DNA from 3 places in the Kocuria sp. CPCC 205297 genome. Region 1 is predicted to be linked to each of the others. Evidence: predicted binding sites of a transcription regulator. Region 1 holds the regulator's gene; each other region holds the start of a gene.
The links. Region 1 encodes HrcA, which represses chaperone genes, less so after heat shock. Its sites were predicted from a motif close to TTNGCACTCGNNNNNNNCGAGTGCNAA; they were not measured.
Positions count from the first base shown of each region.

Region 1 (7,315 bases):
AGTACGCTACTGAACTCGCCAATCTGATCGGCGTGGAACCCGAGGACGTGCTCAAGGTCTCGGGCAAGACCGGTGAGGGCGTCGAGGAGCTGCTGGACACGATCGTGCGCCAGGTCCCGGCGCCCCAGGGGGTCAAGGACGCGCCGTCGCGTGCCATGATCTTCGACTCGGTGTACGACACCTACCGCGGCGTGGTGACCTATGTGCGCGTGGTGGACGGGACGCTGTCCCCGCGAGAGCGGATCCAGATGATGTCCACCGGGGCCACCCACGAGCTGCTCGAACTCGGTGTGATCTCCCCGGAGCCGGTGCCCTCGCAGGGGCTGAGCGTGGGGGAGGTGGGCTATCTGATCACGGGCGTGAAGGACGTCCGCCAGTCCCGCGTGGGTGACACGGTCACGAGCCAGACCAAGCCCGCGCAGCAGTCCCTGGGTGGGTACGAGGACCCCAAGCCCATGGTGTTCTCGGGACTGTTCCCCGTGGAGGGTTCGGACTACCCCGTGCTGCGGGACGCCCTCGAGAAGCTCCAGCTCAACGACGCCGCCCTGGTGTACGAACCCGAGACCTCCGCCGCGTTGGGCTTCGGCTTCCGTTGCGGTTTCCTGGGCCTGCTGCACCTGGAGATCACCCGCGACCGACTCGAACGCGAATTCAACCTGGACCTGATCTCCACCGCGCCGTCCGTGTCCTACAACGTGACGCTCGAGGACAACTCGGAGGAGCAGGTTACTAACCCGTCCGAGTTCCCGGAGGGGCGGATCCTGGAGATCCGCGAACCCATGGTCTCGGCCACCATCCTGGTGCCGTCCGAGTTCATCGGCGCGGTCATGGAACTGTGCCAGTCCAAGCGCGGTGAGATGAAGGGGATGGACTACCTCTCCGAGGACCGCGTGGAGCTGCGCTACCGGTTGCCGCTCGCGGAGATCGTCTTCGACTTCTTCGACCAGCTCAAGTCCAAGACCCGGGGCTACGCGTCCCTGGACTGGAAGGCGGACGGCGAGCAGGCCGCGGATCTCGTGAAGGTGGACATCCTCCTGCAGGGCGAGCAGGTGGACGCGTTCAGCGCGATCACCCACAAGGACAAGGCGTACTCGTACGGTGTGCTCATGACGGGCAAGCTGCAGAAGCTCATCCCGCGCCAGCAGTACGAGGTCCCCATCCAGGCCGCGATCGGTTCCCGGATCATCGCGCGCGAGAACATCCGCGCGATCCGTAAGGACGTGCTCTCCAAGTGCTACGGCGGTGACATCTCCCGTAAGCGCAAGCTGCTCGAGAAGCAGAAGGAGGGCAAGAAGCGCATGAAGATGGTGGGCCGCGTGGAGGTCCCCCAGGAGGCCTTCGTGGCCGCGCTGTCCTCGGACGAGGACACCGGGAAGGACAAGAAGAAGTAATGCCCGCCCAACCGGAGGGTGATCCCGCACCCCGGGACGGCGCGCTCCCCGCGGCATCGGTCGCCCGTGCCACCGATCGCACCCTGAGCCTGTACGTCCACGTCCCGTTCTGCGCGGTGCGCTGCGGGTACTGCGACTTCAACACCTACACCATGGACCAGCTCGGGGACGGCGTCTCCCAGCGCGACTACCACGCCGACGCCGCCGCGGAGGTCCGCTTCGCCCGGTCCGTGCTCGACGCCGCCGGGGCACCGCCGCGCGCGCTGCACAGCGTGTTCTTCGGCGGGGGTACGCCCACCCTTCTGCCCGCCCGGGAGCTCGCGCTCATGCTCGAGCAGGCCCGGGAGAGCTTCGGGCTGGCCCCGGACGCCGAGGTCACCGTGGAAGCCAACCCCGACTCGGTGAGCGAGGAGACGTTCGACGTGCTCGCCGCGGCCGGGGTTACCCGGGTGTCCTTCGGGATGCAGTCCGCGGTGCCCCACGTGCTGCGCGTGCTGGAACGCACGCACACGCCGGCGAACGTCCCGCGCGCCGTCGGCTGGGCCAAGGACCGCGGACTGGGCGCGAGCGTGGACCTGATCTACGGTACACCGGGGGAGAGCGTGGCCGACTGGCGCACCTCGTTGGAGGCCGCGCTGGCCATGGACCCCGACCACGTCTCCGCGTACTCCCTGATCATCGAGGACGGCACCAAGCTGGCCGCCCAGATCCGCCGCGGTGAGGTGCCGGACGTGGATCCGGACGACCAGGCGGAGAAGTACACGCTCGCGGACGCGCTGCTGCGCGAGGCCGGGTTCGAGTGGTACGAGGTGTCCAACTGGTCCCGCGCGGCCCACGGGCGCAGCGCGGTGCAGAACCGCAGCGTGCACAACCTCGCGTACTGGCGCAATCAGGACTGGTGGGGGATCGGCCCGGGGGCGCACTCACACAGTGACGGCGTGCGCTGGTGGAACCTCAAGCACCCGTTGCCCTACACGGCCGCCGTGCGCCGGGGTGACTCACCGGCCGTGGGCCGCGAGACCTTGAATGGCGAGACGCAGTACGTGGAACACGTGATGCTCGGGATCAGGATCCGTGAGGGACTCCCGCTCGAGGGGCTGCGCCCGGAGGGGCGGCACGCGGCGGCCGGATTGATCGCCGACGGCTGGCTGGACGGCGCCGCCGCCCTCCGCGGGTCCGCGGTCCTCACGGACGCGGGGCGTCTGATGGCCGACGCCGTGACGCGCCGCTTGCTCGACTGGTGACCGTGTCAGGAGTTGCGGGCCGCGAACGTGTCGTAGAGGTGGGTGTTGAACCGGTACTGGTGCGGTTCGCCGCGGTTGACCTTCACGCCCGCGCGCACGGAGGTGATGGCCAGGAACAGCCAGGTCACGGCGGCGATGACCGAGAAGAGCCATCCGATGAACGGGATGAGTGAGAGCACGATGCCCGCGAGGATCACCAGGGTGGGCAGCATGGCGTAATTGGCGGCTTCCCGGGATTCCTGAGCGGTGAAGGGACCACGGTCCTTGAACACCCGGTGGATCATGTAGCTGGGCAGTACGCCCACCACGCCACCCAGGTGGGAGAGGGTGGCCCACTGCCGGTCCTGGGACACGTCCAGGGGTTGCGCCACGGGGGCCACGGACTCGAACGGAGTCTCGGCGGAGCGAGTGGAGGGGGAGGGAGCAGCGTCAGTCACGAGCGGGTGTGCCTTTCACGGGCGGTAGCCATCCGGGTCGGAGGACGCCGGTGCTCCCATCCTACGGTCGTTCCCGCGTGCCTCGCGCCGGACGACGACGCCAGGCGTCACCCACGCTGGGGGTTACCGCTAACGCGGGTCACCGAAGCCGTGGACCACCGGCTGCGAGCGCCGTCGACGTCGTGGGTCACCGCAGGTCAGGCGCAGCCCGGGTCAGGAATCGGCAGCGTCCGGGGCGGTGAGGAAGTCGATGAGCTCCTCCACGCGGCCCAGCAGGGCCGGTTCGAGGTCTGCGTACGTGTTCACTCGTGCAAGGATCGCCTGCCACGCCCGCCCCACGTCCTGGGGTGTGCGGTGCGGTAGGCCCAGCGCGCGTGCCATCCCGGTCTTCCAATCCACCCCGCGCGGGATCACGGGCCACTCCCGGATCCCCAGGGCGCTGGGCTTCACGGCCTGCCAGATGTCCACGTAGGGGTGTCCGAGGATGAGCACGTTGTCCCGGGCACCCGGGACCGCGAGCGCCTCCTGGGCGATCCTGGACTCCTTGGAGCCCGCGACCAGGTGGTCCACGAGGATCCCGAGCCGACGCTGCGGGCCGGGGTGGAACTCGGCGATGGCTGAGGGGAGGTCGTCGATCCCGTGCAGGGGTTCCACCACGGTGCCCTCGACCGCGAGGTCGTGGCCCCACACCTTGGCCACGAGCTCGGCGTCGTGGTACCCCTCGACCCACACACGCGACTCCTTGGCCACGGACGCGCGCAGGTTCTCGACCTCGACCGACCCCGAACGCGTGATCCGGGGCTTGGCCGGGGCGCTGCGGGTCTCGGGCGGGCCCAGCCGCACGGGTTCGCCGTCCAGGAGGAAGCCCGGGCCCAGGGGGAAGGACTTCACGCGCCCGTGCCGGTCCTCCAGACCCACCACGCGCATCCCGCCGATGGTCTCCACGCCCACGACGGCGCCCACCCACCCGGTCTCCACGTCCTCGAGCACCATGTCCCGGGCCACGGGGACATCCCGGGAGACGGCACCGGTGCGGGCGACGTCGGGACTGCCTAGGTCCTGGGGACCCCAGGACCAGCCGGATGCGTTCACGGGCGACTCCTCGACGTCGTACCGCGGCGCGAGCGCGCCGCCGGGCAGGCGAATCAGCCGCGAGCGTATCAAAATCGGCCCCTGACCCACGGGCCCCGGACGGCCAGGATTAGCACTGTGAACTCTTGAGTGCCAGAATTACCAGCAACGGGAGGTGAGACACATGGAGCATCCGCGCCGAGCGCAGATCCTGCGCGCCATCGTGGAGGACTACGTCCATTCGCGTGAACCCGTGGGGTCCAAGGCGCTCGTGGAACGCCACCGCCTACCCGTCTCCTCCGCCACGGTGCGCAACGACATGGCCGCCCTCGAGGAGGACGGGCTGATCGTGGCCCCGCACACGAGCTCGGGGCGGATCCCCACGGACCGAGGTTACCGCGAGTTCGTCAACCAGATCGCAGCCCTGGAGCCCCTCACCTCCGCCCAGCGCCGCGCGATCCAGGTGTTCATGGACGGCGCCCAGGACCTGGACGACATCATGGAGCGCACCGTGCGCCTGCTCGCCCAGCTCACCCACCAGGTGGCCGTGATCCAGTATCCCGTGCGCACCGGGATCACCGTGCGCCACGTGGAACTCGTGGACGTGGGGGACGCCCGCGTACTCGTGATCCTGATCCCCACCACCGGACGCGTGGCCCAACGCACCGTGGAACTGCCCGTCACCCTGACCGAGGCCCAGCTGCTGGAGCTGCGCGCCCACGTGCTCGCACGCCTGCTCGGCACGCCCGTGGAAGACGTCCCCGACGCCGCCGTGACCCTGCCCCCGGCCCTGCCCGAGGAACTGCGCGACGCCGGGACCGCGGTGACCGGGGCGCTCGCGGTGCTCGCAGCGGTGTCGGACGAACACCGCCTGGTGATGGCCGGGACCGCGAACCTCGCGCGCTTCAGCGGGGACTTCCCGCAGAGCATCTCCCCGGTGCTCGAGGCGCTTGAGGAACAAGTGGCCATGCTGCGATTGTTGTCCGAGATGCAGCAGGACGAACGCGGGGTTGCGGTGCGCATCGGCTCCGACCACAGCGACGACCCTCTGGCGGAGGCGTCCGTGGTGGCCACGGGTTACGGTCCGCACGCCGCGTCCAAGGTGGGAGTCGTGGGGCCCACACGCATGGACTACCCCACGACCATGGCCTCCGTGCGCGCGGTGGCCCGCTACCTGTCCAAGAACCTGGGGGCTGAGCGCACGTGAGCGCCGCCCGCCCCGCTCGACCGTAGAACCGACGAAAGAAGAAACGACGACATCGTGAGCGATCACTACGAAACCCTCGGCGTGAGCCGGGACGCCAGCGCCGAAGAGATCAAGCGCGCCTACCGCAAGAAGGCCCGCAAACTCCATCCGGACGTGAACCCCTCACCCGAGGCCGCCGAGGAGTTCAAGCGCGTCTCCCACGCCAATGACGTCCTCTCCGACCCGGACAAGCGCCGTGTCTACGACGCCACAGGCAACGAGAACGGCACGGACACCGGCTTTGGCGGGGGCTTCCCCGGCACGGGCTTCGGCTTCTCCGACATCTTCGAGACGTTCTTCCAGGGCGCGGGAGCCGGTGGCCAGCGCGGCCCCCAGTCCCGCACCCGCCAGGGCCAGGACGCCCTGATCAACGTGCGGATCTCCCTCAAGGACGCCGTGTTCGGCATGGAGAAGGACATCACGGTGGACACCGCCGTCGTGTGCCCCACGTGCCAGGGCACGTGCTGCCAGCCCGGGACGAGCCCCGTGACGTGCACCATGTGCCGCGGCTCCGGCCACATGCAGTACCAGCGCCAGTCCATCCTGGGCATGGTCACCACCCAGGCCCCGTGCTCCCAGTGCAACGGCTTCGGCACCGTCATCGAGAGCCCGTGCCACGAGTGCTACGGCGAGGGCCGCGTGCGCGACCGCCGCCCCCTGACCGTGAAGATCCCCGCCGGCATCCAGTCCGGCAACCGCATCCGCCTGAGCGGCCAGGGTGAGGCCGGCACCGCCGGCGGACCCAACGGCGACCTCTTCGTGGAACTGAAGGTGGACCCCGATCCCACCTTCCTCCGCGAGGGCGACGATCTCCACGCCCGCCTGCGTATCCCCATGACCGCCGCCGCGCTCGGCACCACCGTGAGCCTCGAGACGTTCGACGGCGCTCGCACGGTGGACGTCGATCCCGGCACCCAGTCCGGTGCGACCGTCACGCTCGACGACCTGGGTGTCACCCACCTGCGGGGCAAGGGCCGCGGGGACCTCAAGGTGCACTTCGAGGTGGAGACCCCCAAGGACCTCTCCTCCGAACAGCGCGAACTGCTCGAGCAACTCGCCGAGCTGCGCGGTGAGGAAGCAGCGGACGGCACGACCGTGAACACCAACCACTCCGGTGGGTTCTTCTCCCGGTTGCGGGACCGGTTCAACGACCTGTGACCAACCCCGTCTTCCACGTCCCCGCCGAGAACCTCTTCCGGGCGCACCCGGGGGAGGTCCTGGACATCGCAGGTCCCGAGGCCAAGCACGCGGTGACCGTGCGGCGCCTGCGCGCGGGGGAGGCCCTGGACCTCGTGGACGGGCACGGCACCCGTGCGGTGTGCACGTTCGACTCCGGGGCCAAGGACCGGATGAGCGTGACCGTCCACGAGATCCACCACGACGCCGCGCAGCAACCGGAGTTCACGCTGGTGCAGGCACTCGCCAAGGGGGACCGGGACCTGCAGGCCGCGGAGGCCGCCACCGAACTCGGGGTCTCCCGGGTGATCCCGTGGCAGGCGGAGCGCAGCATCGTGCGCGTCCACGCGGACCGCGCGGCCAAACTCATGGCCAAGTGGGACTCCACCCTGGCCGCGGCGGCCAAGCAGTCCCGGCGCGCCCGCTGGCCCGAACGCGGTGACTGGGTGGACACCGCGGGCCTGGCCCGGCTGATCGCTGCAGAACCCGAGACGCTGTGGCTCGTGTTGCATGAATCGGCGAGCGCACGCTGGTCCACCCCGGGCGTGACCCTGTGGGGTGATCGGTCCCGGATCGCGGTGATCGTGGGCCCGGAGGGAGGGATCGGTGACGGAGAGCTCGAGGCGTTGTGCGCTGCCGGTGCTCAGCCGATGCGCCTGGGGACCACTGTCATGCGATCGTCCACCGCGGGACCCGCGGCACTGGCCGCGCTGCACGCGGTGCTCGGGCTCTGGGACTGACCCGGGACCC
Region 1 is NZ_JAVKPY010000009.1:49,343-56,657, reverse strand. Features, by position in the region: gene lepA (translation elongation factor 4) at 1-1,391, shown strand, start outside; gene hemW (radical SAM family heme chaperone HemW) at 1,391-2,635, shown strand; gene RF650_RS09790 (DUF4870 domain-containing protein) at 2,641-3,072, opposite strand; gene RF650_RS09785 (DUF3097 family protein) at 3,286-4,164, opposite strand; gene hrcA (heat-inducible transcriptional repressor HrcA) at 4,328-5,350, shown strand; gene dnaJ (molecular chaperone DnaJ) at 5,405-6,547, shown strand; gene RF650_RS09770 (16S rRNA (uracil(1498)-N(3))-methyltransferase) at 6,544-7,305, shown strand.

Region 2 (7,315 bases), on a different contig from region 1:
CGGCGATGGACGCCGCGTTCTGCAGGGCGGAACGGGTCACCTTGACGGGGTCGTTGATGCCCGCGGCCATGAGGTCCTCGTACTCGCCGGTCGCGGCGTTGAGGCCCCACCCGGTCTCGAGCCCGCGCACCTTGTCCACGACGACGCCCGGCTCGAGCCCGGCGTTGAGCGCGATCTGCTTGAGCGGTGCGTCGATCGCGACCTTGACGATGTTGGCACCGGTCGCCTCGTCCCCGGACAGGCCGAGGGACTCGAAGACCTTGGCACCGGCCTGGATCAGGGCCACGCCACCACCGGCGACGATGCCCTCCTCCACGGCGGCCTTGGCGTTGCGCACGGCATCCTCGATGCGGTGCTTGCGCTCCTTGAGCTCGACCTCGGTGGCGGCACCCGCCTTGAGGACGGCCACGCCGCCGGCCAGCTTGGCCAGGCGCTCCTGCAGCTTCTCGCGGTCGTAGTCGGAGTCGGAGTTGTTGATCTCCGCGCGGATCTGGGCCACGCGGCCCTCGATCTCCTCCTGCGTACCGGCACCGTCCACGATGGTGGTCTCGTCCTTGGTCACCACGACCTTGCGGGCCTGGCCCAACAGGTCGATCGTGGCGGACTCGAGGGACAGGCCCACCTCTTCGGTGATGACCTGGCCGCCGGTGAGGATCGCGATGTCCGCGAGCTGCGCCTTGCGGCGGTCACCGAAGCCGGGGGCCTTGACGGCCACGGACTTCACGGCCCCGCGCATCTTGTTCAGCACGAGCATGGCGAGCGCTTCGCCGTCCACGTCCTCGGCGATGATCAGCAGCGGCTTGCCGGCCTGCATGATCTTCTCGAGCACGGGGACCAGGTCCTTCACGGCGGAGATCTTGGAGTTGACGATCAGGATGTAGGGGTCCTCGAGGACGGCTTCCTGACGGTCGGCGTCGGTCACGAAGTAACCGGAGAGGTAGCCCTTGTCGAAGCGCATGCCCTCGGTCAGCTCGAGGTCCAGCCCGAAGGTGTTGGACTCCTCGACGGTGATGACGCCTTCCTTGCCGACCTTCTCCATGGCCTCGGCGATGAGCTTGCCGATTTCCGGGTCCGCGGCGGAGATGGACGCGGTCGCGGCGATCTCCTCCTCGGTCTCGATCTCCTTGGCGGAGGACAGCAGCTGCTCGGTCACCGCGGCCACGGCCTTCTCGATGCCGCGCTTGAGGGACAGCGGGTCCGCACCGGCGGCCACGTTGCGCAGGCCTTCCTTCACGAGGGCCTGGGCCAGCACGGTGGCCGTGGTGGTGCCGTCACCGGCGACGTCGTCGGTCTTCTTGGCGACTTCCTTGACGAGCTCGGCGCCGATCTTCTCGTACGGCTCCTCGAGCTCGATCTCCTTGGCGATGGACACGCCGTCGTTGGTGATCGTGGGGGCACCCCAGGACTTCTCGAGGACCACGTTGCGTCCGCGCGGGCCGAGGGTGACCTTGACGGCGTCGGCGAGGGTGTTCAGGCCCCGCTCGAGGCCGCGGCGGGCTTCTTCGTCGAATGCGATCATCTTTGCCATGTGTTTCGTCCCTCCTGGACGGTTGACAAACAAGACTTGTCATCACGATGCCCGCGACGGACGGTGCCGCGCCGCGATCCTCACCGCGCCGCAACCACCTCACCGTGATGTCACTCGTCCGCCGCGCGACCACCACCGGACCCGGTTAGCAGTCCACGCGACTGAGTGCTAATCCCATAGTGGCACTCGTCATGCCGGAACCGCAAACGCCCTGCGTCCAGTGGACTCAGGTTTCGTCCCCGGCTGAACGGGCGGCTCAGGCGGCCGCGGGGGCTCCGGGCACGACGTCGCTCGCGGCCGTCCGGAGCGCCACGGCACCCACCGCGGAGGCACCGGCCACAGAGGCACCGACCCCGGAGGCACCGGCCGCGGCGTCGTCGTCAGGGGACACCGCAACGGCTGCGGCGGAGAGGGCGAGCGCTTCCTGGGCCGTGCGCGGGGCGTTCACGAAGGCCACCGCCCCCAGGACGAGGGCGAGCACACCGGCCACGAGGATCGCCAGGAACTTGCCCCGGGACCCCGCTCGGGCATTCGGGTTATGGCCCCGGTGGGCACCCTGCCGGGCGCCGTCCTCGGGGACGTCGTCGAACTCGTCACGGGGGTACTCGCTCATGCTGTGGCTCTCCTCAACGAACGGTGGGACCAGGGGCGCCGACCCGCGGGTGCCGGGACCGTGGGACGGCGTGCGCCCCGCCTGCCGGACCCGCGGCGGTCAGGGGTCCGCGGTGCGCTGCCCACTATCCCACGCGCACCCGGGGACCCGCTCAGCGATTGCGCGCGCGGCGCAACCGGGAGATCAGCATGGGGGCGTGGCGCGCGGCGGCCTCTGAGGAGATCAGGGCGTTGAGCCGCTGGTAGTAGTGCACGGGGCTCAACCCCAGGCGGGAGCGGATCGCGGACTCCTTGGCGCCGCGGTACTTCCAGTGCTCGGACTCCAGGTCCAGGATGGCCCGGTCGAGCTCGTCGAGGCCGTCGCCCGTGGTAGACATGGGCTCAACCCTAACGCTCCGGGCGGTACCCGGAGGCCGCACGCCCTGGAGGTCGCACCGTGAACACCCCGCCCCCGTTGCACGAGATCATGAACGAGGAGTGGGCCCGTGCCTTGCAGTCCGTGGAGCCGCAGATCCGGGCCGTGGGCGAGTTCCTGCGCGCCGAACACGCCGAGGGCCACCACACCCTGCCCGCTGGGGACCACATCTTCCGCGCGCTTCGCGAGCCGATGTCCGCGGTCAAGGTGCTGATCGTGGGCCAGGACCCCTACCCCACCCCGGGCCATGCGATGGGCCTCTCGTTCTCGGTAGCCCCGGACGTGCGCCCGATCCCGCGGTCCCTGCAGAACATCTACAAGGAACTGCACTCCGATCTGGGGATCACGCCGCCCGCGCACGGGGACCTGTCCTCGTGGGCCGAGCAGGGCGTCATGCTGCTCAACAGGGTCCTCACGGTGCGCGCGGGCTTCCCCGCGTCCCACCGGGGCAAGGGCTGGGAAGCGGTCACGGAGTGCGCTATCCGCGCGCTCGGGGCGCGCGAGCAACCCCTCGTCGGCATCCTGTGGGGTCGCGACGCCCGCGGCACCAAGGACTGGCTGGGTGGGGCGCCCACCGTGGAATCGGTGCACCCGTCCCCGTTGTCCGCGTCCCGGGGGTTCTTCGGTTCCCGCCCGTTCTCCCGCGCCAATGAGCTGCTGCAACAACAGGGCGCCCAGCCCGTCTCGTGGGAACTGCCCGCGTAGCAGCACCTACGCTGGACGCATGACACAAACTCCGGCGCGACCCCGCAAACCCCAGCTCAACCTCACGGTTACGGACCGGATTCAGCTCTCCCCGGGCATGGTGCGCGTGGTGTGCAGGATCGAGAACGCCGAGCAGTTCCAAGACATGGAGGCGCCGGAGAAGTACGTCAAGCTCGTCTTCTTCTCCGCAGCCACGCTCGCGGCGACCGCGCCCGGCGCGTTCCCCGACTACTGGGCCGCGCGCGAAAACGCCGCACCCCAGGACCAGCCCGTCACGCGGCACATGACCCTGCGCCACACGGAACCCGACACCGAGACCGTGTGGATCGACGTCGCCCTGCACGGCACCGAAGGCTATGCGGGGCCGTGGGCGGATGCCGCGTCCCCCGGCGACCGGATCGTGGCGCTCGGCCCGGGCGGCAAGTGGCTCCCGGATCCGGCCGCCGCGTGGAGCGTCTTCGCTGGCGACGACGCCGCCGTCCCCGCCGTGCTCGCGAACCTCGAGGCGCTGCCCGCCTCGGCGCGCGGAGAAGCCGTCCTGGAGGTCGAGGACGCCTCCCACGAACTCGACCTCACCGACCTCGCGATCCCCGAGGGCGTCCGGGTGCGCTGGGTGCACCGCGCCGCTCAGCAGGACGGTGAACGCGCCCTCGTGACGGGACTCGCGAACGCCGCGTGGCCCGAGGACACCGCGGGGGTGCAGGCGTTCGTGCACGGCGAGCGCGAGGCCATGAAGGCTGCCCGGAAGGAACTGCTCGACGTCCGCGGGCTCGAGCGTTCGCAGGTATCCCTGTCCGGGTACTGGGCGGCCGGGCGGGCCGAGGAGACGTTCCAGGCGGAGAAGAAGCTGCCCGTGGGCAAGATTCTCTGACCGGTCAGCGGCGGCGGTTGCGCCGCTGGGAGAGGTACTGCATCCGCTCGATGAACGGGCGCATGAGGTACTTGGCGAGCACCACGCCCGCCGCGAGGAGCACGATGGACACCATGGCGTTGACGAGTCCCGTGATGCCGTCCCCCGTGGTCTCGATCTCCACGGTGATCGCGTACATTCCGCGGAACAGGCTCAACCCGGGCAGCAGGTAGGTCATCGCGGGGATCGCGAGGATCGCCTGCGGGATCTTGGCCCTCGCCGCGAGCAGCGCGGCCACGCAACCGCTCGCCACAGCCCCCACGCCCGTGGCCAATCGTGTGCTGGGATCGAAGCTACCGATGCCGTGGTAAAAACCGAGGCCCACGAGGGCCGCGGTCACGGCGGGCAGCAGGTGACGCGGCTTCGCCTGCATGGTGATCGCGATCAGAGCGGTGGAGATCAGCATGAACACCGTGTTGGTCACGGCTGCCGCGGGTGTGAACCCGGACTGGGAAACGTCAATCCGTGGGACCCCCAGGTGCGCGGACAAGGTGATCCCCAGGGCGATCCCGGCCACGATCCCCAGGAACGCCATGGCGGTGGACAGTAGTCGTCCGGCCGCGGTCACGGGGAAACCGTTGATCGCGTCCTGCATCGTGGAGACCATGCGGGTGGTGGGCAACAGCATGATGATCCCACCGGCGATGACCTTGGGCGGGGACACCTCGACCCCCACCGCCGAGATCAACAGGGCACCGAGCGTGACCACCAGGGCGTTGGCCGCGAGGGAGAAGAACTCCGGGATCCGCCACGCCCCCAGTTTCGCCGTGACGGACTGCACCACCACGGAGGAGACCACGGCCACGAGCGCACCGGCCGGGCTGCCGCCGATCGCCAGCGTGATGGTCCCCGCCGCGATCACCGTGGCGAGCCACACGACCCACTTGGGGTAGGGCTTGGGCCGGGCGTTGATCCGGGCGAGCTCCCGTTCGGCGTCCCGCAGGGGCGTGTTGCCCTCGATGATCCGGGTCACGAGCTGATGGGAGTCCGCGAGACCCGAGTAGTTGTCGGTCCACGAACGCACCACGCGCATCACGGTGTGGCTCGAGGTCGAAGAATCGCCCCACGGGTCCTGGCCGGTGCGCGGCGCGGAGCTCCCGCGCTGCTCCCCCGTGGTCCCGGGTGTGCCCGCCAGGGCGGTCGCGGGGTGGGCGGAGGAGCCGGTGTCCTCGGTGACCCGCCGCAGGGCCTCGCCGGCGGCGGTGAGTTTGCCCGTGGCCGTGGTCTCCGCGACGTAGTTGATGGTCACCGACTGGTTGGTGATGTCCACGTCCAGGTTCTCCACCCCGTACGTGGCGCACACCGCGATGATCGCGTTCTCCACGTCCAGCGCGTCCGCGCCGTAGTGGAACATGGTCTCGGCCAGGCGCAGCGCGAAGTTCAGGGTGCGCCGGGCCTGGCGGTCCGTGCTGTCCCCGAACTTGCGCAGGTGCTGGAACGGTGTGGCGGTGAGCCGGTCCACCACACGCATGGGCGCGGTGGGCGCGGCGTCCCCCTGCACGAGGGAGCGCAACAGTGCCTTGGGTGCTCGCGACGGTTTGACCCGGGTGGCCGGGTACACGCCCCGCGAGATCGCGGTGGTCGCGGGCGCCGGCTCGTGCGCCACGGTTTCCGGGCGCTCCACGGGTGAGCTCGCGGGGGCGGTGCCACGCCGGGACGGGCTGCTGATGGGTTCGGTCAATGCCGCGGGAACCGCCGCCCGGTGCCCCTGGCCTGCGCGGTCGGCGGCGATCTGGCTCGGTGTGAGGACGGGCAGGGAGGAGACCTGCGGCGTTCCGGTGCCGGTCGCGGGACCGTGCCCGGCGCTGCGGGGACGGACGCCAGGGACCCGCAGCTGCGACGTCGTCCGGGTGTCGGTGTGCACGGGCGCGCTACGCAGTTCCGCCCGGGCGGCCTGTTCCTCGGTGGGGCGCGGTGCGTAACGCGTACGACGCCGCGGACTCGTGTGCTGCACGGCGTCGCGCAGCGCGGTGTCCCCGGCGGGACCGAACGGTTCATCGTCCACCGCGTGCGGGCCCGTGCTCTCACCCGAGGACGGGTAGCCCTGGTGCGCCAGACGCGTCAATTGCTCGCTCACGCTCACGTGGGATCACCCTTCTCTGCCGCCGCAGGCACTGTTCGACTCCTGTGTGCTGGGGTGCGGCCCACACGCATCCGCTCGCGCGCCCGTGCTCGCCCACGTCCTCGCCTGCGGGCGAGCGGGGGCCGGGTGGAGGGGCCGCGGCCGCCTGTCAGTAGAAGGGCTGACCCGTGCGGCGCACCCACAACTGGCGCTGTACCTTCTCCGCCACGTTGTTCCACACAGCGTATTTCGCGCGGCTGAGTGGCTGATCCCAAACGCCCACGTAATCCACGACAGTCTTGGTGAAGCTCGTCTTGAACAACCCCAGACCGTAGTAGGGGTGCTCCTTGTTCTTGAGCTGGTCGGAGGGCGGGGTCCCGCAGAAGTCGTACTGGGTGATCTCGTGGTCCTGCTTCAGGTCCGTGATGGCGCTCCACTGCACGAGGTGCGAGTCCCCGTACTGCTTGCGCCGCGGCTTGGAGCCGCCGTCCTTGTAGGTGCCCTTGCGCCCGTAGGAGATCACGTAGGCACCCACCGAGGGCTTGCCGTCCTCGTAGGTGAAGTAGAGCCGGCCCTGACCGCGATCGGCGAAATTGTTCCAGAACGCCCGGTAGTACTCGTAGGAACGCAGGGTCACCTTGGCGTGACCCTGACCCACGGAATCCATGAGCGCGTACATCGCGCGCATGTTCTCCTCCGTGAGCGGGACCTGGTCCACCTCGCAGCCCTCGCGGGTCGCACGGCGCACCGCGTTGCGACCCCGCGAGTGCAGGGACTTGAGCAGGGCCTTCTCGTCCATGTCCGTGTCCAGCACGGCGGTGGAGTCGTTGGGCTGAATCTCGAAGGACTTCACGAGTCCGCTGCGCGCCATCACGCCCGCGGCGTAGTCGGAGGCCACGATCTCGGGTTCGTACTTGATCGCGAACACGCCGCGCGCGGGACCCGCCACGAAGCGCTCGTTGGCCGCCACGATGCCGGGGATGTCGTCCACGCTCGCCACGTCCGGGCCCTTGATCATGTACCACAGCCTGCCCAGGGCGGGCACGGACTTCTCGAGCACCAGGTTGTAACTGGGCTGCGAAC
Region 2 is NZ_JAVKPY010000001.1:309,577-316,891, forward strand. Features, by position in the region: gene groL (chaperonin GroEL) at 1-1,528, opposite strand, end outside; gene RF650_RS01490 (hypothetical protein) at 1,785-2,141, opposite strand; gene RF650_RS01495 (DUF3263 domain-containing protein) at 2,293-2,517, opposite strand; gene RF650_RS01500 (uracil-DNA glycosylase) at 2,577-3,260, shown strand; gene RF650_RS01505 (siderophore-interacting protein) at 3,280-4,131, shown strand; gene RF650_RS01510 (threonine/serine exporter ThrE family protein) at 4,136-6,247, opposite strand; gene RF650_RS01515 (peptidoglycan bridge formation glycyltransferase FemA/FemB family protein) at 6,402-7,315, opposite strand, start outside.
Region 2: the regulator HrcA is predicted to act here: its motif matches at 1,674-1,700, upstream of groL (chaperonin GroEL).

Region 3 (7,315 bases), on a different contig from region 1:
CCGCGGTCTTCTCAGCAGGCGGTATCTGCCCCGTGTTCTCCAGCATTCGTAAGCGAGCCCTGCGGCTCAAGAACTGGATGATCACGCTGAACGTAGCGAACGCGGCGGTGTAGGTCACGTAGTACCACCCGAACTCGTGGTCCGGAACCATGAGAATGATGAACGCGGTAAACCCCAAGAAGAAAAAGAAGTACACCAGCCATGCCACGGCCGCCCGCCACCCCGTGTGCGGGTAGTAAGGATCTGCTCTCAGAATCTCCTGCCGCCGGGGCCGGGACTCGCCGGAGGCCCCGCCGGGGCGCCTTTCGCGGAGACCGCTCCGCCATCCCGTTGTAGATGCCACTGCCGCTCACCTGTTCCGATCGTTCCACAGGAAATCTCCCGAGCAATCACCGTCTCAGACCCGTCTCCGCCGGGACAATGGCCGTTCGGCCAGAGTTTCCGAGGGCAGGGGCACTGTCCCGAATACAACGGGGCAGTGGCGCTCCGCACGGCAGGCGGGGAACGGCGTCGTCGTCCCCCGCCCGGCGCATCAGACCGCAACTACGCGCTACTGCGCCGCGGCGGGCACCTGCGGCTCCTCCGGGCGGGCCGCCTTGCGGACCTGGAGGGTCCCGTGCAAGCCCAGCAGGATGAACCCGGTGGCTATCACGAGGGCCCACTGGGTGGCGTGGGAGAATCCCGCGACGGTCAGTGCGGAGGGCCACGCCGTAGCCGACGAGCGGCAGCGCGACGAGCCATGCGGAGGTGCTCGGCCCCATGAGCAGGGCCAGCACCACCACGCCAACCACCTCGAGACCGAGCCCGATCAGCACTATCCCCGGCGCGCCGAACCGGGCGGCCAGGTGGCGGGCGGAGGCATCGGAGATGAACGCGCCGACCGCCATGGCGGCGGCCAGGTGGCCCCACGAGAACGTGCGCAGCTGGAAGAGGTCCAGGTCCAGCAGGGCGGACCGGCGGACACGAACCCACGGGACGTCCCAGGGAACAGGGCGTTCACCGTGGACAGGGTGGACGGCATGATGAACGCCGCATCCAGCGCCTGGACGGCACGAGCTGCGATCAGTGTCCCCGCCGTGCCGGACAGTGCCGCAAGCAGGCTGCCCCGGCGAAGACCACGAGCCCCGCGGCGAGCGCGCCGAGCGCAATCCAGTCCCTGCGGCTCGGGGCGGGGTCGTTCTCGACGTCACCCGGTTGCGGTTGCGCCGCAGGTGTCCGCGCCGTGGTCAGGCCTCCAAAGATGGTTCGTGCCGGTGCGCCGTCCCGTGGGCTCCTGCCCGGCGGCACCTGTGATGGCGCGAACTCTATCCGCCCGGTCCATGCGGGTGCATCTTCCCGTGGCGGCGTGAGCTCAGGTACGGCGCATGACGGTGGCCGCGTCCACGGTGACGTCCCCCGTGCCCGGGACCGCGGCGTCGTCGTCCGTGAGGCCCGGAAGGGTGACGTCCCAGAAGGGCGTGGGGGCCGTGATCCCCAGGTCCTCGCGGGGGACGGCGTGGGTGTCCTGGGAGCGGTCGTCCACGGGGGCGCGCAGCAGCGTGGCCGTGGCCCAGCCGTGGGTGAGGAGGTAGTGGTCGCTGTCTGGCTCCTCCGGGCCGGTCTCCGCGCTGTAGGTGACCGCGATGTGCTTCTCGTCCCCGCGGCCGATCTGCGCCTGCACCGCCCCGAAGCTCGCCAGGTGGGCGGGCTTGAGACCGCGCAATCGCCCGGGGACCACGTCGGGAACGTTGAGGTTGAGGATCCACTCGTCGAAAGGCCGGTCCTCCCAGTGCTCCAGCGCGAATCGGGTGACCAGCAGGGCCGTGTCCCAGTGCTGCGGCGCGCCGGACGTGATGGACACCGCGATGCCGGGGATCCCGTGGGACGCGGCCGTCAGCACCGCACCCACCGTCCCCGAGTGCAACGTGGCCCTGCCCGTGTTGGCCCCCAAGTTCACCCCGGAGAGCACCATGTCCGGGCGCTTGCCGAACGCGCCGTAGGAGGCCAGGAAGGCAATCAGAGCGGGGGCGGCCTTCACACCCACGCACTCCACACCGTCGGGCATGTTCGGCGGCGCGGCCTCCACCAGAGCGATGCGGCCATCGACCTCCTCGCCGGACAGCGAGGCGCTGGCACCCGAGTACTCCTCGGCGGGTGCGGCCACCTTCACCGTGTGCCCCCGATCCAGCGCAGCGCGCACCAGAACCGCGAGCCCCGGGGACGAGATGCCGTCGTCATTGGTGACCAGGATGTGCATGTGCACCATGGTGACACGCGCCCGTCACGCGGACCAGAGCCCGGTACTCGGGCCAGGCCACCCAGGAGGACCAACCCGGTCACGCTTCACACGGGCCGAACTGCCCGCGATCACGTCCGGTCAGGGTGCACTGGGCGTCAGACCGAACTGCTCGGCGCGTCGAGCCGGAGCCGGGTCGTGGCACCGAATCGGAGAACCACAGGTCAAGCACCCGGAACGTCAGGACAGCGTGCGCACCGTGATCTCGCGGGCGAACTTCTCGATGGTCGTGCGGTTACCGGTCCCCAGGCCGCGGCGCGCCACGTTCAGCGCTCCCGCTGATGCACCGAGGGCCACGGCCTCCACGAGATCGAGACCGCGCGCCAGACCCACCGAGATCCCCGCGGTCATCGAGTCCCCCGCCCCTCGGTGGTCCAGCGGTGTGATGGACGGCGCGGAGACCTCCCGCACGGAATCCTTCTCCACGAGCAGCGCGGGGTCCTTGGCGCGTGAGATCACCACGGCGCCCGCACCGCGTTCGAGCAGCATGTGCCCGGCGCTCACCAGGGCCTCCGCGGTGTCCTCCGCGACGAGCTCGAGATCGAGCACCTCTTCGTGGCTGATCTTGAGCACGTCCACGTTAGCCGCCACGGCCGCCAGTGCGGGCTTGCCGCTGAGGTCCGCGACCACGGTGGTCCCGGCATCCCGCGTGTCCCGGATAAGGCGGCCGAAGAACGACGCCGGCACCACGTCCCCGGGTTCGGCCCCGGTGACCGTGAGGACGTCCGAGGCGAGCGCGTCCACGAACGCCGTGCCGTAGAGATCGTCCAGTTCATGGCGGGAGAGCTCCGGGGGCGGCATGTGGGCCACGGTCTCCCGGTCCTCACCGCGCAGGTCATAGACGTATCCGCCGTTGCCGTACCCGTAGCGCACAGCATTGACCTGCATGCCCAGCCCGTCCAGCATGGTGCGGATCAGCGAGCCCAGTTCTCCGCCGAACGGCCCGCTCACGGACACGTCCGCCCCCAGCGACCCGGCCATCCGGGCCACCCACAGCCCCTGCCCGCCGGGGTGCATGTGCACGTCCGACTCGTGGGAACTACGGTTGCGATGCGCAGCGGGTTCCGTGATTTCCGTGATCAGCAGCGGAGTGGGAACCAGGATGGAGATACGCGGCTTGGGGCCGGGGCGGGTCTCGGTCACGAACGAAAGCTACATGACACGGGCGCTGGTGAACAGCACACCAAGGTGTCACCATGGTGGGATGAACGTCACCGCACCGGTTCGTATCGTGGAAGGTCAGGCCGCCAGTGAGCACACGCTGCGCGCCCTGAGCGCGTACTTCAGCGAGTTGAACAACCGGATCGACGGCGGTTTCGATCCCGAACTCACCGAGGTCACCGGCCCGGAGGACGTCACTCCGCCGCACGGGGATTTCTTCCTCATGACGGATTTGGTCACGGGCTCGGTCATCGCGTGCGGCGCGGTGCGCAAACTCGACGACGACCGCGTGGAACTGCGCCGGATCTGGGTCACCCCGGAACACCGCGGACAGGGCCACGCGCGCACCCTGGTGCGGGCACTCGAGAACAAGGTGCGCGCTTTCGGCGCCACCACGGCCGTGGTCTCCCTCAACGAGGAGATGACCGAGGGGATCGCGATGTTCCGCAAGCGCGGCTACGAGCCCGTGGATTCCTTCCACGACGCCACCACGGCCTCGGTCTTCCTGGCCCGCCAGTTGTAGCCCCACCGATCGCAGGCCAGCAGTCATAAACCCGCAGGGTATGAACCCGCCGAGCTGTGAACCTCAGTCGCGGGCCTCGCGCGTCTTCTTCTGATTGGCCTTGTCGATCGCCTCGACCAATTCGTCCTTGGTCATGTCCGAGCGTCCCGTGATGTCCAGTTCCTGGGCGAGTTCGTACAGGTGCTCCTTGCTGGCGTTAGCGTCCACCCCGCCGGCGGTGTCCTCCGAGTTCAGGCCGCCCTTCTCGGCGCTGTCGTCCGAGGGCCCGTTGTGCTCCTTGGGCTCCCAGTGGTCCCCGACCTTCTCGTGGGTGTGCTTGACGGCCGACCACGCGGTGCGCGCCGCCCGGGCGTCGTCGTGGTATTCCTCCTGCGCCGAGTCGTAGGTCTGCGCGAACGTGTCCTGTGCCTTCTCGTCCGAGCGTTGCAGCGTGGACGGGATCTCGTCCTGACGCGCGTGGCCGTTCTTCTTCGCCTTGGGCACGGGGGCCTCCTCAGAGCGTTCGGGTGTCACTGGTGGCTCGATCCTACGCGCCGCCGACGCCGCTGCGACAGGCCCGCCCGCTGCTTGAGTCAGTGCCACTCAGCTTTCGTGCGTCAATGACTAGCACTTCCGCCGACAGCCTGCTACATTAGACGTTGTTGAGTCACAGAGACTCAAGAAACGTGATGGCTCCACGCGGGTAATCGACCGGTTCGCGGGGCACAGCACGTGGGTGCCGCAGAGTGAAGGAGTAATCGTCATGGCTACATTCGACCCGTTCTCCGAGGTCCAGAACTTCGCCAACCAGGTCCTCTCCGGCCGCAACGGCCTGGAGCAGATGCCCATGGACCTCTACCGTCAGGGCGCCAACTATTACCTCGCCGCGGACCTGCCGGGCATCGATCCCACGAGCGTGGACGTGGACGTGGACGGTCAGCTGCTGACCATCCGTGCGCAGCGTCGTCTGCCCTCCGCGGAGAAGGACACCAAGTGGATCGTGCGCGAGCGCCGCAGCCACTCGTTCGTCCGCCAGCTCAACCTGGGCCAGGGCATCGACACGGAGAACATCACCGCCGCGTACGACAACGGCGTGCTGACCGTGACCATCCCCGTGTCCCCCAAGTCCCAGCCGCGCAAGATCCAGGTGGCCACCGGCCAGGAACACCACGACAACGTGGTCCTGGAGCACGACAAGGGCTCGGACGAGGACCGCTCGCAGAACGTGCAGAAGGACTCCGAGGGGTCGCAGGACTGAACAGGGCCGATCAGGACCGGCCCTTCACCGGCGCTGACCGGCGAATCCACCCGGTCGGAACAAGCCTGCTCAATCGGGGGCTCACCGCCCCATGACATGGCTGTGCCCCGCAGGTCACCCTGCGGGGCACACTCATGTTCACCGCGGGGTCAGCGGTTCATCCACCGCACCACGTGGTCGAGGTCCTCGGACGCGCGGGAGGACCAGACCATGAGCGCGTACACGTGCGGTCCGCCCTCGCAGACCACCGCGGTGGTGTCGACGTTTGCTCGCACCAGCTCGGCCACGAACTCCATGGTGTCCGGGTAGAGCATGTCCCGGTCACCCTGCAGCACGAACGTGCGGGGCAGTCCGCGCACGTCGCCGAAGGCGGGGCTCACCATGGGGTCGGTGACGTCCCGTGTGCCGGCCCACCAACGAGCGGCGGCCCGAGCGCCGTCGGTACCGAGCATGTGGTCCGCGTCCCGGTACGCCTCGATCTGGGGGTTCGTCACCGTGGTGTCCACCCACGGGGCCATGAGGATCAGACCCGCCACGCCGAGATCGTCCGCGTCCCGCAGTCGCATGGCCTGGGCCAACGCCAGACCACCGCCGGCGGAGTCACCCGATAGGAAGACCCGTGGGCCGAACGAACGGGCCAGGTCCCACACGCCGTCGGCGAGTTCGAGCGCCTCGTCCACCGTGTGATCGGGGGCGAGCCCGTAGCCCGGCACCACCACGGTGACCCCGGTGCGCTGCATCAGGGCGTCGATCCAGCGCCAGTGCACCGTGGTCATGGGGTTCACGTACGCGCCGCCGTGCCAGTGCACGACCACCGGGGCGTCCGCCCGGGTGATGGCTGCCTTGGGCCGCGCGACGATGACCGGGTACCCGGCCACCATGACCTTCTCGAAGCTCGCGCGCTTGTGCATCGCCTTGTGCGGTGCCGCTTCCTCGCCGCGCACGGCCAGGGACTCGAGCAGCTTCTCCTCGGAATCCAGCACATCCGGGAGCACCCGCAACGCCTGGTTCGTGGCGCGCAGCACCGGGTCCGCGGCGCGCACGATCACGTCCGCGGCCGGCTTGGCGGCCCGATCCTCGGCGATGCACGTGCTCGTGGAAGCCGCCGCGTGCCGACCGCGACGCCGCTGGGTCCCCGCGGTCCCGGGCGTTGCGGTGTCTTCGCGGGAGCCCCCATTCTCGGCAGCGCCCGCGAGCTCACCGCGGCGCTGGGCGTCATCAGCCACGGCACCGAGAGGGGCCCCGGTGGCATGGTGCTGCGCGGCCGAGCGACGCTCGGATCCCCGGTGGTAGGTGGCACGGTGATCGGCCGCGGTGCGGTGGTTCCCGACATGACCGTGGGTCCGCTCGCCGACCCCGGCACGGTGACCGTGCGACGCCGTCCGACCGGAAACACCGGCCGCACCGGCCGCACCCGCGGTGGCCACGGCGGCGGTCGCGGCGTGCTGCCCGTGACCGGACTTTCCCCGGCGCTTCCCGGACACCGCGCGATGGCGACCGGTGACGGGGGCGGACCCGGCGGCGTCGCCCGCGGAGACCGTGCCGGGCTGCCCGGCACCCTGCGCGGCGAGGGACTCACCTTCGACGTCCACGTGCGGGAGGATCTTGTCCAGCCAGCGCGGGAGCCACCAGGCCTTCTCGCCCAGCAAACGCATGACCGAGGGGATCAGGAGCATGCGCACCACGAACGCGTCCAGGAGAACGCCCATCGCGAGTGCGAAGCCGATGGGCCGGGTCATGGCCATGTCCGCGAAGATGAAGCCCGCGAACACGGAGATCATGATGATCGCCGCGGCGGTGACCACGGAGCGGCCCGCCTTGAAGCCGTAAACCACGGCCTGGCGCGCGGGGTGCCCGTGGGCGTAGGCCTCGCGCATCCCGGAGACCAGGAACAACTGGTAGTCCATGGCCAGGCCGAACAGGATGCCGATCATCAGCGTGGGCAGGAAGCTGAGGATGGGCCCGGGATCGTGCACGCCGAACACGGCGCCACCCCAACCCCACTGGTACACGGCCACCACGGCACCGAAGGCCGCGAGCACGGAGAGCAGGAAGCCCAGCGTGGCGATCACCGGGACCAGGATGGAGCGGAAGACCATGAGCAGCAACAACAGCGAGA
Region 3 is NZ_JAVKPY010000007.1:98,094-105,408, forward strand. Features, by position in the region: gene RF650_RS08215 (hypothetical protein) at 1-208, opposite strand, end outside; gene surE (5'/3'-nucleotidase SurE) at 1,352-2,236, opposite strand; gene RF650_RS08225 (1-phosphofructokinase family hexose kinase) at 2,456-3,418, opposite strand; gene RF650_RS08230 (GNAT family N-acetyltransferase) at 3,480-3,959, shown strand; gene RF650_RS08235 (ChaB family protein) at 4,023-4,442, opposite strand; gene RF650_RS08240 (Hsp20/alpha crystallin family protein) at 4,702-5,196, shown strand; gene RF650_RS08245 (MMPL family transporter) at 5,346-7,315, opposite strand, start outside.
Region 3: the regulator HrcA is predicted to act here: its motif matches at 4,563-4,589, upstream of RF650_RS08240 (Hsp20/alpha crystallin family protein).